DNA from 2 places in the Methylovirgula sp. genome. Region 2 is predicted to be linked to the other one. Evidence: predicted binding sites of a transcription regulator. Region 2 holds the regulator's gene; the other holds the start of a gene.
The links. Region 2 encodes PhoB, which activates phosphate uptake and scavenging genes when phosphate is short. Its sites were predicted from a motif close to TGTCATNNANCTGTCAT; they were not measured.
Positions count from the first base shown of each region.

Region 1: WDN02_RS15780 (inorganic phosphate transporter) is a predicted target of PhoB. The motif match lies at 2,330-2,346, and genes of this name have one in related genera.

Region 1 covers NZ_JBBCGP010000001.1:3,233,292-3,240,916, forward strand. Annotated here, with positions in the region: gene WDN02_RS15755 (PBP1A family penicillin-binding protein) at 1-410, shown strand, start outside; gene WDN02_RS15760 (DUF1214 domain-containing protein) at 430-1,005, shown strand; gene WDN02_RS15765 (hypothetical protein) at 1,002-1,604, shown strand; gene WDN02_RS15770 (hypothetical protein) at 1,601-1,798, opposite strand; gene WDN02_RS15775 (DUF1491 family protein) at 1,954-2,295, opposite strand; gene WDN02_RS15780 (inorganic phosphate transporter) at 2,468-4,009, shown strand; gene WDN02_RS15785 (M20/M25/M40 family metallo-hydrolase) at 4,139-5,524, shown strand; gene WDN02_RS15790 (formate--tetrahydrofolate ligase) at 5,716-7,401, shown strand.
Region 2 covers NZ_JBBCGP010000001.1:1,340,838-1,348,462, reverse strand. Annotated here, with positions in the region: gene WDN02_RS06630 (autotransporter domain-containing protein) at 1-1,205, opposite strand, end outside; gene WDN02_RS06625 (hypothetical protein) at 1,437-1,598, shown strand; gene phoB (phosphate regulon transcriptional regulator PhoB) at 1,651-2,439, opposite strand; gene phoU (phosphate signaling complex protein PhoU) at 2,447-3,160, opposite strand; gene pstB (phosphate ABC transporter ATP-binding protein PstB) at 3,188-3,997, opposite strand; gene pstA (phosphate ABC transporter permease PstA) at 3,994-4,833, opposite strand; gene pstC (phosphate ABC transporter permease subunit PstC) at 4,836-5,828, opposite strand; gene pstS (phosphate ABC transporter substrate-binding protein PstS) at 6,021-7,067, opposite strand; gene WDN02_RS06590 (ATP-binding protein) at 7,207-7,625, opposite strand, start outside.

The DNA.
Region 1 (7,625 bases), 1.9 Mb from region 2:
AGCGCGCTAAGCTCGATAATGTGGATATCGCCGGAAAAACCGGCACGACGAACGGCTTCAAGGACGCCTGGTTCAATGGCTATTCGGGTAATTTCGTCGGCACGATCTGGTTTGGAAACGACGACGACACGCCGACCGACAACATGACTGGTGGCTCGCTGCCGGCGATGACCTGGCACATCATCATGGCCTATGCGCATCAGGGCATCGAATTGAAACCACTGCCGGGATTACCGCCCCCGCCCGTCGCCGTTAAAGCGCCGCCGGTGGCAGCAACCGCGGACGCGGGGCCGCCTCCGCCGCGCCACCCTGCAGCGCTGTCACGCCATTCCGCCGATGTCCTCGCTGGCATCGAGACGGCGGCGCATAACGTCGCGAGCAACCGGCAGGATGGACCTGCGCCGCAATGAGTGCTGAAGGCCTGGTGCGTTGACTCTCATCAAATTCATTCTCACCGTCCTTGTCGGCACATTGCTCGGCTTCCTCATCACCGCGCGCGTGCTCGATCGTGGCATCGGTTTCGATACGGCCCGCGCCGGCCCCTGGCTTGGCCAGCCAAAAGCGGGAACCATGGATATCGATCCCTATGCCCATGCGATCATTGCCCGCACGGCCGAGTTGCCGCTCGGCAGCGCCGAAGGCCTCAGCTTCATTGCGCGCACCGATAGCGAGGATGCGCCGCTGCGGCCTGAATGCGATTACACAATCAGCGGCACGGTCCCACCAACGCGTTACTGGACTTTGACGATCGTATCGCCAAAGGGATTTTTGATTTCCAACCAGCCGCAAAAATTCGGCTTCACGTCGCGGGAGGTCGTTCGTGCAGCGGACGGGACGTTCGCTATCGACGTCAGCCGCCAGGCACGGCCCGGCAATTGGCTGCCCGTCGGCGACACCAGGCGCTTCGCTCTGATGCTTCGTCTCTATGATACGCTGCTTGACTTCGGCACGACAAAAGTCGAGGCGGCGGCACTGCCGAAAATCCAGCGTGGCAGGTGCTCATGAGCCTGGGTGACCGCTTCTTCAGCTTGCTGCTTTATTTGGCCGGCGTTCTCTGCGTCGCAGGCCTTGTTCATATCGTCTCGATATTGATGATGCCGCATGTCGCTGCGCATGACGCTTATCAGCGTTTCGCTACGCTGGCGAAACCGGGCAAGACGACGCTCTTGCCGCAGGCGCAGCCTGGTCATGAAATTGAACCGTTCGCGGATCCGGCCTTGGCGCAAGCTGTGTGCCTTTACGACCTTTCCGACGGGCCGCTGCATGTTCACGCCGATCTTCCCGACAACCGTTTGCTGACGATGTCGTTTCGCACGCGAACCGGAGAGGTTTTTTATTCGATGACCGATCGTGCCTCACTGCACGGAACGATCGACGTCACCATCATGACGCAGGCAGAACTCGACGCCGCGCAGCAAGACGATGAAGATAATGACGACGATGAAAATGATCAGCCGTTGAAGGAATTGCGCCTCGTCGCCCCGGACGCCAAGGGCTTCGTCCTGATCAACGCTCTTTCGGCCTATCCGAGCGAACGCGCTGAGGCCGAGGCGGAAGTCAAATCGGTCGCCTGCGCCCCCGAAACAATTGCGCAAGACAATTAATGCGGCGCCTGCTCGCGCTGGGCGACACTTTTGCGCTTTGTGTCCATGCGATCGGATCGAATGGCGGCCTCGTGATAAGTCTCTGTGCGAATGTAACGCACACCCGTAAAGAAGAGAATTTCCGCCTCCTCGCCGCGCGGCGCTGCGCTGCGCGCAACGCGCGTTTGCGCCCTAAAAGCTAACAGCTCGCCCATGGTTTGACCTCCACGCGGCCCTGCGTCCGTCCCTATTCTCCGCATCACGCCGAGCCCGTGAGGACAAGCGTCACCCCGGGTTGGTTAATGCTTTCTCAACGGATTTTAAAAGATTGGAAAGAAAAGCGCGGCGTGGCTCCGGCGCTACAAAGGCATCAGGACGCGTCTGCGAGATCGAGAAAATTGCGGCCGAGGCGATCTTCGACTTCGACGATCCAAAGATCGACATCGAAGTCGATTTCGCGTTTAAGCCGCGCTTCAATGGCGCCGGGATCGAGCCATTCTTCTTTATGAAGCCGGGTAAAAAGGCGCACGCCGTCATCAACTTCGCTCGGCGGTGCTGGGCCAAACAGAGCGGCCTGTCCATCAAGCCTGTCGATCTTTACGAATATGGTGCCGGCTTCCGCCGCGCCCCGTCGGCGTAAGTAGGCGGGTGCGCCTTCTACGCCGCAGCGCCGCAAATACGCGGCAATCCAGATATCGCTTCGCAATCGCATTAAACTGGACCCATATCGCCCGCATCCCCAACTTTGTCACAAAACTGCAATGCACTTCGGTTTGGTTAGCGCCGCCGTTTGGAGGATGCGCGCCATGACTTCCCTTTCATCTATTGATACCGCCCCGCAAGAGACGCGAGGTCCTGCCCCGAAACTCGATCATCCGATCGATATGAAGGCTGTGATTGTTTTTCTTACGATTATTGGCTGCGGACTGCTGTTCGCCGCTTTTAGTGTGCATAATGACGTCGAAGCGACCGGGACGGTCGTCAAAAGTGTCCTGCCTTACCTCCTCCTTGGCGTCGCTTTGGTGATTGCCCTTGGGTTCGAATTCGTCAACGGCTTCCACGATACCGCCAATGCCGTCGCCACCGTCATCTATACCCGCTCGCTGCCGGCGCAGGTCGCCGTGGTGTGGTCGGGCACCTTCAACTTCCTTGGCGTTCTGACCTCGACCGGTGCCGTTGCCTTCGGCATCGTCTCGTTGCTGCCAGTGGAGTTGATCCTCCAGGTCGGCTCAGAAGCGGGTTTCGCCATGGTGTTCGCCATGTTGATCGCCGCGATCATCTGGAACCTCGGCACCTGGTGGCTCGGCCTCCCGGCGTCGAGCTCCCACACGTTGATCGGCTCGATCATTGGCGTCGGCGTTGCTAACGCACTTATGCGTGGCCGTGACGGCACCTCGGGCGTGGATTGGGGCAAGGCGACCGAAATCGGCTATGCGCTGCTCCTGTCGCCGCTGGTTGGCTTTGCCCTTTCAGCGCTTCTGCTGCTGATCTTCAAGACTCTCATCAAGAATCCGGATCTCTTCAAAGAACCGAAGGGCGATCAGCCGCCGCCGGCCTGGATCCGCGGTCTTCTGGTTCTGACCTGCACCGGCGTTTCGTTCGCGCACGGTTCGAACGACGGTCAGAAGGGCATGGGCCTTATCATGCTGATCCTGATCGGCACGGTGCCGACAGCCTACGCACTTAACCGCGCTGTGCCTCCGCATCACATCCAGACGTTTGTCGCCACCTCGGAAGCGGCGTCAAAAGTCGTCAATTCGAAGGCGAGTGGCTACAACATCATCGGCGATCCCCGCCCCGCGGTGACCGCCTATGTCTCCCAGCATCAGCTCAACGAGGGCACTTATCCGTCGCTCGCCGCGCTGATCCAGGACATCGCCAAACAGGTGCAGACCTACGGCTCGCTTGCCAAAGTGCCGGCAAACCAGGTTTCGAACACCCGCAACGACATGTACCTGACCTCGGAAGCGATTCGCGTTCTGAGCAAAGACAAAGCGAGCTCCCTTTCAGCGAGCGACGTGAAAACGCTGACCGCCTATAAGAAGGAACTCGATCTCTCGACGAAGTTCATCCCGATCTGGGTGAAGATCTGCGTCGCCTTGGCGCTCGGCCTCGGCACGATGATCGGCTGGAAGCGCATCGTCGTTACCGTCGGCGAAAAAATCGGCAAGGAGCATCTGAACTATGGTCAGGGCGCCGCCGCCGAAATCGTCGCGATGGGTACGATCTTCGCGGCCGACAACTTCGGTCTCCCGGTCTCGACCACCCACGTCCTCTCGTCCGGCATTGCCGGCACGATGGCGGCGAATGGCTCGGGGCTCCAACTTGCGACACTGCGCAATATCGCCCTCGCTTGGGTGCTGACCCTGCCTTGCGCGATCACGCTCTCCGCCACGCTCTACTGGATCTTCCGCCACATCTTCTGATCGGAAGTTCTTTTTGAGCAGAGAGGCCGGCCCTGCCCCCAGGGCCGGCCTTTTGTTTGGGCGGCAGGACTTGCCGCTCCGACGCCAAGCGGTTAAGCCAGCCGGCATCCCACACCTTACGGAGGCCGCATGGCTCAGCTCGATGCCGCGCTGGCGAAAATCGATGCGAATTTGGACGCGGCGTTGCAGCGCCTTTTCGCCCTTGTCTCGATCCCATCGATCTCGACCGATCCGGCCTACGCCGGGGACTGCCAAAATGCGGCGGAATGGCTGAAAGACGAATTGCACAGCCTCGGGTTTGAAGCCTCTGTGCGGCCGACCGCCGGACGGCCAATGGTCATCGCCAAGGCGAAAGCCCGGCGCGCCAACGCGCCGCATGTACTGTTCTATGGGCATTACGACGTCCAGCCGTCCGACCCGCTCGATCTCTGGAAGACCCCGCCCTTCGAGCCGCGCCTTGCCGACGCGCCGACAGGCACCCAGATCGTCGGCCGCGGCACCTCTGACGACAAGGGCCAGTTGATGACCTTCGTCGAGGCGTGTCGGGCGTTGAAAGAAACCGGCGATTTCCCTTGCGACATAACCATTCTCTTGGAGGGTGAAGAGGAATCAGGTTCGCACTCGTTGCCCGCCTTCCTCGCGGAGAATAGGGATGAACTCCGCGCCGACGTCGCGCTGATCTGCGATACGAGCATGCTTGATCGCGCCACGCCGGCCATCACCACCATGTTGCGTGGAATCGTGACGCAGGAAGTCGTCATCAAGGGCGCGGATCGCGACCTTCATTCCGGTCTGTTCGGCGGCGCGGCGGTCAATCCGGTCCATGTGCTGACGAAAATCATCGCCGATCTGCACGACGAAAATGGCCGCGTCACCCTGCCCGGCTTTTACGATGGCGTCGCCGAATTGCCGGCGGAGATCGCCGCGCAATGGCGCGAGATTGGCTTCGACGGCGCGCAATTCCTCAAGGATGTCGGTCTTTCCGTTCCGGTGGGCGAGAAAGGCCGCAGCGTGCTCGAAATGATCTGGGCGCGACCGACCTGCGAGATCAACGGCATCATCGGCGGTTATACCGGCAAGGGATTCAAGACGGTGCTCCCGGCGCAGGCCAGCGCCAAAATCTCCTTCCGTCTCGTCGGTGCCCAGGACCCCGAGAAGATCGCCGCGAACTTCCGCGCTTTCGTCAAGGCGCATCTGCCGGCCGATTGCCACGCCGAGTTCATGGCGCATGGCGGCTCCGCGGCGCTGCAATTGCCGTTCGACTCGGCGCCGCTCACGCGTGCCCGTGCGGCGTTGCACGACGAATGGGGCAAGGAGCCGGTGCTGATCGGCTCGGGCGGCTCGATCCCGATCGTCGGCGCGTTCAAACGCGACCTCGGCATGGAAAGCCTGATGATCGGCTTCGGCCTCGAAGACGATCGTATCCATTCGCCGAACGAGAAGTACGAGCTTTCATCATTTCATAAGGGCGCGCGAAGCTGGGCGCGGATATTGACGGCGCTCGGCGCGGCATAAGTCAGCGCGCTCAAAATGCTGCACTGCCCGCGCCGTTGGTGCGGCGCGGAAGCGCACTCTGCGTCAAACTGGGCATTGACCTTTTGGCGCGTTGACGGCAGGACCACGCTTCGCCCAAGAAGGCTTATAAGTTTCCGCCATCAACAACTTGCGCGGCGTCAACCAGCGCGAGACCGAACCCGAGGACCGCCATGGCCACCGATATTGAAATCGCCCGCGCTGCCAAGCTCGAACCTATCCTGAAGATTGCCGAGAAGATCGGCATTCCGGCTGAGGCGGTCGAGCCCTACGGCACGAAGATCGGCAAGGTCGATCTCGGCTTCTTGGCCGAGGCGCAGGAACGCGCCAAAAGCCGCGCGAAATCGAAGCTCATCCTCGTCACCGCCATCAACCCGACGGCGGCCGGCGAAGGCAAGACAACGACCTCGGTTGGCCTCGCCGATGCGTTGCGCCATGTCGGCAAGAAGAGCGTCGTTGCCCTGCGTGAACCCTCGCTCGGCCCGTGCTTCGGCATGAAGGGCGGTGCCGCCGGCGGCGGCTATGCCCAGGTCGTGCCGATGGAGGCGATCAACCTACATTTCACCGGCGATTTCCACGCCATCTCCGCCGCGCACAATCTGCTCGCGGCGATGATCGACAATCACATCTATTGGGGCAATCAGCCGGCGATCGACTCACGCCGCGTTGCGCTGCGCCGTGTGGTGGATATGAACGACCGCGCGCTGCGCGAGATCATCGTCTCGCTCGGCGGTGTCGCCAACGGCTATCCGCGCGAAAACGGTTTCGACATCACCGTTGCCTCGGAAGTGATGGCGATCTTCTGCCTCGCCCGCAATCTCGCCGATCTGCAAGATCGGTTGGGTAAGATTGTCGTCGCCTATGGTCCGGATAAAAAGCCGATCACCGCGGAAGACTTGAAAGCCGCGGGCGCGATGACCGTTCTGCTCAAGGACGCGCTGATGCCGAACCTGGTGCAGACGCTGGAAGGCACGCCGGCGTTCATTCACGGCGGTCCCTTTGCCAATATCGCGCATGGCTGCAATTCGGTGATCGCGACGACGGCGGGACTCGCGCTCGCCGATTACACGGTGACGGAAGCGGGCTTCGGCGCCGACCTTGGCGCGGAAAAATTCATGGACATCAAGTGCCGCAAGGCAGGCCTCGCACCATCCGCCGCCGTCATCGTTGCGACGCTCCGCGCGCTCAAGGCGCAGGGCGGCGTCGTCAAAGCCGATCTCGGCAAGGAGAACCATGCGGCGGTGAAGGCCGGCCTCGCCAACCTCGGCCGCCATGTCGCCAATGTGCGCAAGTTCGGTCTGCCGGTCGTCGTCGCGATCAACCATTTCGGCGGCGATCACGAGGATGAACTCGAGATCATCGCCAAGACCTCGCGCGACGAGTTCGGCGCCGAGGCGATCGTCTGCAAACATTGGGCGGAAGGCGGCAAGGGCGCGGTCAAGCTCGCCGAGAAGGTTATCGAGCTCGCCGAATCCGGCAAAGCCAACTTCCAGGTGCTTTATCCCGACGACCTCTCGCTCACCGAGAAGATGCGTAAGATCGCGCAGGATATCTATGGCGCGAAGGATATTTCGATTGAGCCCGCGGCCAAGAAGCAGATCGCCGACATTGAGGCGCTCGGCTTCGGCCATTTGCCCGTCTGCGTGGCGAAGACGCAATATTCCTTCTCGACCGATCCGACCAAGCTCGGCGCACCGACCGGCTTTACCGTTCCGGTGCGCGAAGTGCGGCTCTCGGCTGGTGCTGGTTTCGTCGTGATGATCACAGGCGAAATCATGACCATGCCCGGCCTGCCGAAAGTGCCGGCAGCGGTGAACATCCGGCTCGACGACAAGGGCCAGATCGAAGGGCTATTCTAAGGCGCTAAGACCTGCGATGGAATTGCCGCGCAGCCGCAACCATCGATCTAAAATTTCCAAGTTGAGCAGATGCGAGACATCGCATCTGCTCAAGGCTGTCGCGCGGGCGCGGGTGCAAAAGCGCCATTACGCTCCTAAGAGTCTGCAACTTTTCGCAATCATGCTCCAGGTCAATCCGCCTGACGATTCCCGCAGTCTTTTGCAGCGCTCTTCACGACGTTCGA
Region 2 (7,625 bases):
TTGATCGTCTCCGACGACCCCGGCGTGCCATCGCCCGGCGCAAAAATGCCGCCGGAATTAACCGTCGTCGCGCCGACCGAACCCGTGCCTGTCAGTGTCCCGCCAGAATTGATCGTCGGATCGAAGACCGAGCCCGTCACATCCAGCGTGCCACCATTGTTGACGGTCACATCGCTGCTGGTAATCGAACCCGTCACCTCCAGCGTTCCGCCGTTCACCGTCGTTGCGCCGCTATAGGTATTGGCACCGGTCAGCGTCAGCGTCCCCGGCCCATCCTGCACAATAGCGCCTAGTCCGCTGATTGTGTTGGCAAGAGTTACCGCAGAGCTCTGCACGAACGTGACGTTCGTGCTGGTCGTATCGAGCGCGATGCCGCCGTTCAGATGCCATGCGCCGGAGAGTGAAATTTCGTTGGCGCCGCCGGTGAATTCGATCGCGTCGGCCTGCGTCCCCGAGCCGCCATCGGCGAATCCGCCGGAGATTGTACCTGAATTGGTGACGGTCAGCCCGCTGCCGTCAATGCCGGCACCGCCAGCACCAGCGCTGTCAGTCCCAGCCCCGCCGTTACCGCCCTCAATCGTCCCCGAATTGATAATTGTGAGACCATTGAGCCCAGCGCCGCCAGCGTTGTCACCACCACCAATGGCGCCGCCTCTGAAGCCATTACCGCCGCTGCCAATACCTGCACCGCCACCACTACCGTCTTCGCCAATGTCGGTGCCGCCATCGCCGCCGGCGATGATACCGGAATTGATGATCGTGGAACTGGTAATCGTAAAGCCGGCGGCACCGCCGCTGTTACCGCCGGCGCCTGCACCGCCGCCACCGCCAATACCCGCGCCACCGCCGCCGCCGGCGAAGGTGGCCGCACCGCCCTGGATGGTGCCCGTATTCGTCAGTACATCAATCGTCCCGCTCCCAGGAGAGCCGGCATTGTCGCCGCCGCCGCCGCCGCCGACACCGGCGCCGCCGCCACCCTGGCCCAACCCTTGACCACCCGTCCCATTGCCGCCGTTGGCGCCGCCATGAGCGCCGCTGCCACCACTGCCGCCGCCGAAGCCACCACCACCACCGCCGCCGCCGTCGGTGGCGACGGTAGCACCATCGCCGCCAGTCACCTGCGCGAAGCTTTGCGCCGGCATAGCCACTGTGAACGTTCCGGCAAACACCAGAATCAGCGTGGCGGCGAAAACGGCTTTGGTCACAAGAGATCCCCGAACAATAATGCGCTGCGCGGCCGGTGTCCGATCACGGCGTGGAAATATATTTTAAGCCGCACGGGCCAGCGTAGCTTTTGACGTGAGCGGCACAATACGAGCTGGGTTCACAACGCCGTTATTAATGAGAACGCGGACGCTTTTCGGAATTCTGTTACACGGCGAACACACTCACGTATAAAGAATCCACGTGCTTCTGCGCATGGTCGAGGAGCAACAATGAATGCGGACCCATCGATCGCAGCAAAAGGCCGCCGCCAGCGTGCCCGTATCGCTGGCCGCCGCGCGGAAACCTGGGCCGCGCTCTATTTGCAGAAGGGTCCCGGTTCGAAATCCGCAGCGCGTAACACGGAAACCACGGTGGCCGTTAAGCTGCGATGATCTATGCAAGGCGGGGGTGGCCGAGCGTCGGCCACAGTATCGACCTGCAATCCTATTCGGTCTTGCCGAACGTCTCGTCGAAGGAATAGCCGGCGCCGCGGATCGTGCGGATCGGATCGCGCTCGCCGACCAGCGACAACGCCTTGCGCAGCCGGCCGACATGAACGTCGACGGTGCGCTCGTCGATCTCGGCCGAAAAACCCCAGATCGAATCCAGTAATTGCGCGCGCGAGAAGACGCGGCCGGGTTTGGCCATCAGATATTCGAGCAGGCGGAATTCGGTCGGTCCAAGATGGACGTTCCGATCGCCGCGGCTGACGCGCCAATTTTCCCGATCGAGCGCAAGATCGCCTGCAATAAGCAGCGCTGCGACACGATCCGGACGGGCGCGGCGCAGTAAGGCGCGTACGCGCGCCATCAGCTCGGGAACCGAGAATGGCTTGACGATATAATCGTCCGCGCCGATCGAGAGACCGCGCACCCGCTCGCTCTCGTCGCCGCGCGCTGTCAGCATGATGACTGGAAGGCTGCGCGTTGCATCGCGTGCCCGCATGCGCCGGCAGATTTCGAGCCCTGAGACGCCAGGCAGCATCCAATCGAGGATGACGAGATCGGGCGGCGACTCGACCAGCCGCAACTCCGCTTCGTCACCGCGCTCGACACGCTCGACGATGAAGCCCTCGGCTTCGAGATTATAGCTCAACAACAGGCTGAGCGCGGCCTCATCCTCCACGACAAGAATACGCGGCGGCGCGACGGCGGCGGAATTGACCCGGGGCGGCGCGGTTCGCACGTCTTGCTGCGAGCGCGCATCCGGAACTGAGACGATCTGATCGTTCATCTAGGACTCACTTCGGCATGGGCAGATAATCGGCCGCGGGCGAGGGGCCTTTCGGCCGATCCATCGGCAGACTTTCTCCGGTGACCAAATAGACAACTGTTTCCGCGATATTGGTGGAATGGTCGCCAATCCGCTCGATGTTCTTGGAGCAGAAGAGGAGATGCGCGCAGAACGAGATATTGCGCGGGTCTTCCATCATGAACGTCAGCAGGTCGCGGAAAACCGAATCTTCTAGCGCATCAAGTTCTACATCGTGCGTCCAGACCATGCGCGCGCGTTCAACATCGCGCAGTGCATAAGCATCGAGCGCGTCCTTCAACAGCATCGCGGCCGCCTCATGCATCGACTTCAGGCCGACTATGGCGCGGGGGAGCCGCGTCTCACCAGACAGCTTCAACGCCCGCTTCGCGATATTCTTGGCCAGATCGCCGACGCGTTCGAGATCGCCGGAAATACGGATCGCCGCGACGATCTCGCGCAAATCCGCCGCCAGCGGCTGGCGCTTGGCAATCGTCAGGATCGCCTGCTCTTCCACGTCGCGTTGCAGCACGTCGAGCCGCAAATCCATTGAGATCGTCACGCGCGCAAGATCGGAATCAAGCGTCGCGAGCGCATCCATCGCATTGCTCAGCATTTGCTCGGCGATGCCGCCCATTTCCGCGATCTTGCGGCCAAGGGCTTCGAGCTCGTCGTCGTAGGCTCTGACGGTATGATCGGTCATGGCAATAGGGTCCTGAAACCGGAAACCTCAGCCGAAGCGGCCGGTGACGTAATTCTGCGTCCGCTGGTTTTCGGGCGCGGTGAAGATTTGATGCGTCAGTCCAAACTCGACGAGCTCGCCGAGATACATGAAGGCCGTGTGTTCGGAGACGCGAACCGCCTGCTGCATGTTATGCGTGACGATGGCGATCGTGTACTTATCTTTCAGTTCGTCAATCAACTCTTCCACTTTCGCGGTGGAAATCGGATCGAGCGCCGAGCAGGGCTCGTCGAAAAGGATAACTTCCGGGTGGATGGCGACGGTGCGGGCGATGCACAGGCGCTGCTGCTGACCGCCGGAGAGCGACAGGCCGCTGGCGTTGAGCTTGTCCTTGACCTCTTCCCAAAGCGCGGCGCCGCGCAACGCCGTTTCCACCCGTCCTTCGAGATCGGCGCGTGACACGCGCTCGTAAAGCTTAACGCCGAAAGCGATATTGTCGAAGATCGACATCGGGAAGGGCGTCGGCTTCTGGAATACCATGCCGACACGCGAGCGCAGCAAGTTCAGATCCTGCGATGGCGAGAGAATATTCGTGCCGTCGAGTAAAACCTCGCCCTCGGCCCGCTGGCCAGGATAAAGATCGTACATGCGGTTCAACACGCGCAGCAAGGTTGACTTGCCGCAGCCGGACGGCCCGATGAGCGCCGTGACCTTATTGCTGTAGAGCGGGAGATTGACGTTCTTCACCGCATGGTGCGCGCCATAATAGAATTGCAGATTCTTCACGTCGATCTTCGTCGGAAGAGCCTTTTTCACCGGCGTGGTCGCTGCCACTACGGAAGGGCCTGCGGTCGTCATCGTGTACGTCCTTGCGAACTGAGAGTCCGCGCCAGGATCGACAATCCGAGCACGGTAAGCGTGATGAGGAGCGCGCCTGTCCAGGCGAGGCTCTGCCAGCCTTTGTAGGGGCTCATCGCGAATTGGAAGATGATCGATGGCAGGCTCGCCATCGGCGCATTGAGGTCGGTCGAGAAGAATTGGTTATTCAGCGCCGTAAAAAGCAATGGTGCCGTCTCGCCGCTGACGCGGGCGATCGCGAGGAGAACGCCGGTGATCAGTCCCGCCTGCGCAGCCTTGTAAGCGATCCGTTGCACGACGGTTGAGCGCGGCAGACCCAGTGCGCTCGCCGCCTCGCGCAGAGAGCCCGGGACGAGAAGTAGCATGTTCTCGGTGGTGCGCACGACGATCGGGATCACGATGACAGCGAGCGCCACCGCGCCGGCAATGCCGGAGAAATGTCCCATGCGCGTCACCATCACCTGGTAGACGAACAGGCCGACAACGATCGACGGTGCGCTGAGCAGGATGTCGTTGATGAACCGCACGACCGAGGCGAGCTTCGAATTGCGCCCGTATTCGGCCATGTAGGTGCCGGCGAGGATGCCGAGCGGCGTACCGATCAGGACACCAAGGATGGTGATGATCAGGCTACCGACGATCGCATTGAGAAGACCGCCTTCGCTATCTGGCGCCGGGGTGCTTTGCGTAAATACTTTAAGCGAAAGGCCGGAGAAGCCGTTCCAGAAAAGCGTAATAAGAATGAGCACCAGAAACGTCAGGCCGAAAACGACCGAGGCGTAGCAGAGGCCGAGCCAGATGGCGTTGGCGCGCTTGCGGTTTTCGTAAAGTGCCATGATTACCGCCCCGCCTGCCTCTCGAGCCGCATCAGCATCAGCCGCGAGATCGAGAGGACCACGAATGTGATGACGAAAAGGATGAGCCCCAACTCGATCAGCGACGACGTATAAAGTTCGTCAACGGCTTCGGTGAACTCATTGGCGATCGCGGCGGAAATCGTTGTGCCGGGCGCCATCAGCGACGTTGGGATCACGTCGGCATTGCCGATGACGAATGTGACCGCCATGGTTTCGCCGAGTGCCCGGCCAAGGCCAAGCATGACGCCGCCCAGCACGCCGACCCGCGTATAGGGGATGACGATGTTGCTGATCACCTCCCAAGTGGTGAATCCATTGCCATAGCCGGCTTCCTTAAGGAGCGGCGGGACCGTGTCGAACACGTCGCGCGACACGGCGGAGACGAAGGGAATGACCATGATCGCGAGAATGAGGCCGGCCGTCAGCAGGCCGATGCCGTAGGGCGGCCCGGCGAACAGGATATTGAACACCGGCACTTTGGCGAACAAACCGATCAGCAAGGGCTGAACATGTTGCTGCAGGAAAGGCGCGAGAACAAACAGGCCCCAGAGCCCGTAGATGATCGAAGGAATGCCGGCGAGAAGCTCAATCGCCGTACCAATCGGACGGCGCAAGGCATGCGGGCAAAGTTCGGTAAGGAAGATCGCAACGCCGAGGCCGATCGGCACGGCAATGACCATCGCGATGATGGATGTGATCACCGTGCCGTAGACCGCCGCCGGGGCACCATACTGGCCGGTGGCAGGGTTCCAGACATTGGTGAAGAGAAAGCGGAAGCCGAACGCTTTAAAGGCGGGAATCGAGCCGTTGATCAGCGTCGCGATGACGCCGCCGAGGAGCAGCAGGACGATGACAGCGGCGCTGAGCGTCAGCCACCGAAACGCGGTGTCGCGAAACTTGAACCCGGTCAATACGCGGGCGCGGGCGGCAGCTTCGTCAATCACGCGGCCACTCTTCACTGCTATATCCGCCAAACGTCGCCTCCGCACTTAGCGCAAGAAATTCGTTCGCGATGCGCTTCGCTTATTTTCAAGCCGCACAATCTACGCCGGATGTCGGCGCCTGCGTCATGCGTGAGACTTGCCGCGGCGATCTGTGCCCGCGGCGGTCCTTTACCGTGAGACGCGGCGGTGACGCCGCGCCTCAAACTTCCTAAGCGAAGCCGCTTAGTTCACCAGAGCCTTGCCGTCAGCTCCCTTGACGTCATCCGCCCATGTCTTCTTGATGAGCGTCACAACCGCCGCCGGGATCGGGATGTAGTCCAGAGACTCGGCCGCCGGACCGCCCTTGTCGAAGGCCCAAGCGAAGAATTTCAGCGCCGCTTTGGCGGCCGGCTCGTCCTTCGGCTGCTTCGGCAACAGGATGAAGGTCGCTGCCGTGATCGGCCAGGACGCATCGCCCGGCTGGTTGGTGAGGATCAGGTGGAAGCCCGGGGCATGCGCCCAGTCGGCATTCGCCGCCGCGGCTGCGAAAGCACCCGCCGTCGGGGCGACGACCTTGCCAGCGCCGTTGATGAGCTTGGTGTAGGTCATCTTGTTCTGGAGAGCGTAGGCATATTCGACATAGCCGACAGCGCCCTTGGTCTGGACGACATTGTTGGCGACGCCTTCGTTACCCTTGGCGCCAATGCCAACCGGCCATTGTACGGCGGTCGCGGAACCGACCTTCGCCTTCCAATCCGGCGAAACCTTCGACAGGTAGTCGGTGAAGTTGAAAGTGGTGCCCGAACCGTCGGCGCGGTGGACAACGGCAATCGCGGTCGAGGGCAGCTTGACGCCCGAGTTCAGCTTGGCGATTGCCGGGTCGTCCCAGGTCTTGATCTCGCCCAGGAAAATCTTGGCGAGGGTCGGGCCGTCGAGAATGATAGAACCGGCGGCAATGCCGTCAAGATTGATGACCGGAACGATGCCGCCCATGACCTGCGGCCATTGAACGAGACCGTTCTTGTCGAGGTCGGCAACTTCGAGCGGCTTGTCGGTCGCGCCGAAGGTCACGAGGCGCGCTTCAATCTGCTTGATGCCGCCGCCGGAGCCGATCGACTGATAGTTCAGGCTATCGCCGGTTTCGGTCTTATAGGCCGCAGCCCATTTGGAATAGATCGGATAGGGGAATGTCGCCCCGGCACCTGAGATGTCGGTAGCCTCGGCGGCGACAACGGCGCCGATAACGGCACCAGCAATCAAACCCACCTTGGCGAGGGTCTTGAAACTCATCTTAAGCCTCTCAAAACTGAGAAAATAGCGCTGTACGTCCGGCCTTCGGCCCAACCGCGCGGCCGCACCCTAGGAAGGTCGGGCAACGCATTTACGACGGTCATATGACGTTTACATGACGGGGGTCGCGACGTGCCTTTTAGCTTTCGAAAAGCGGCAGCGTCACAATGAAGGTCGCGCCTTCTTTCCATTTGGATTCAATGTTGAGGCGGCCGCCATGGCGCGCGATAATATGTTTGACGATCGCGAGGCCAAGCCCCGTGCCGCCCTTCGCGCGGCTCTGCCCGGCATCGACGCGATAAAAGCGCTCCGTCAGGCGTGGTAAATGTTCCGGCGCGATGCCTGTGCCGAAATCACGCACGGCGATATGCGCCTGGCGTCCCTGCTCGCCGAGTTCGATGACGACGCGCCGGTCCTTCGTTGCGGGGTCGGACGCGCCATATTTGATCGCGTTTTCGATCAGATTCTCTGCCACGCGCAGAAGCTCATCGCGATCACCCGGCACGACGACTTCGGCCGGCGCTTCGATGACGAGTTCGACGTCGCGCTCTTCCGCGA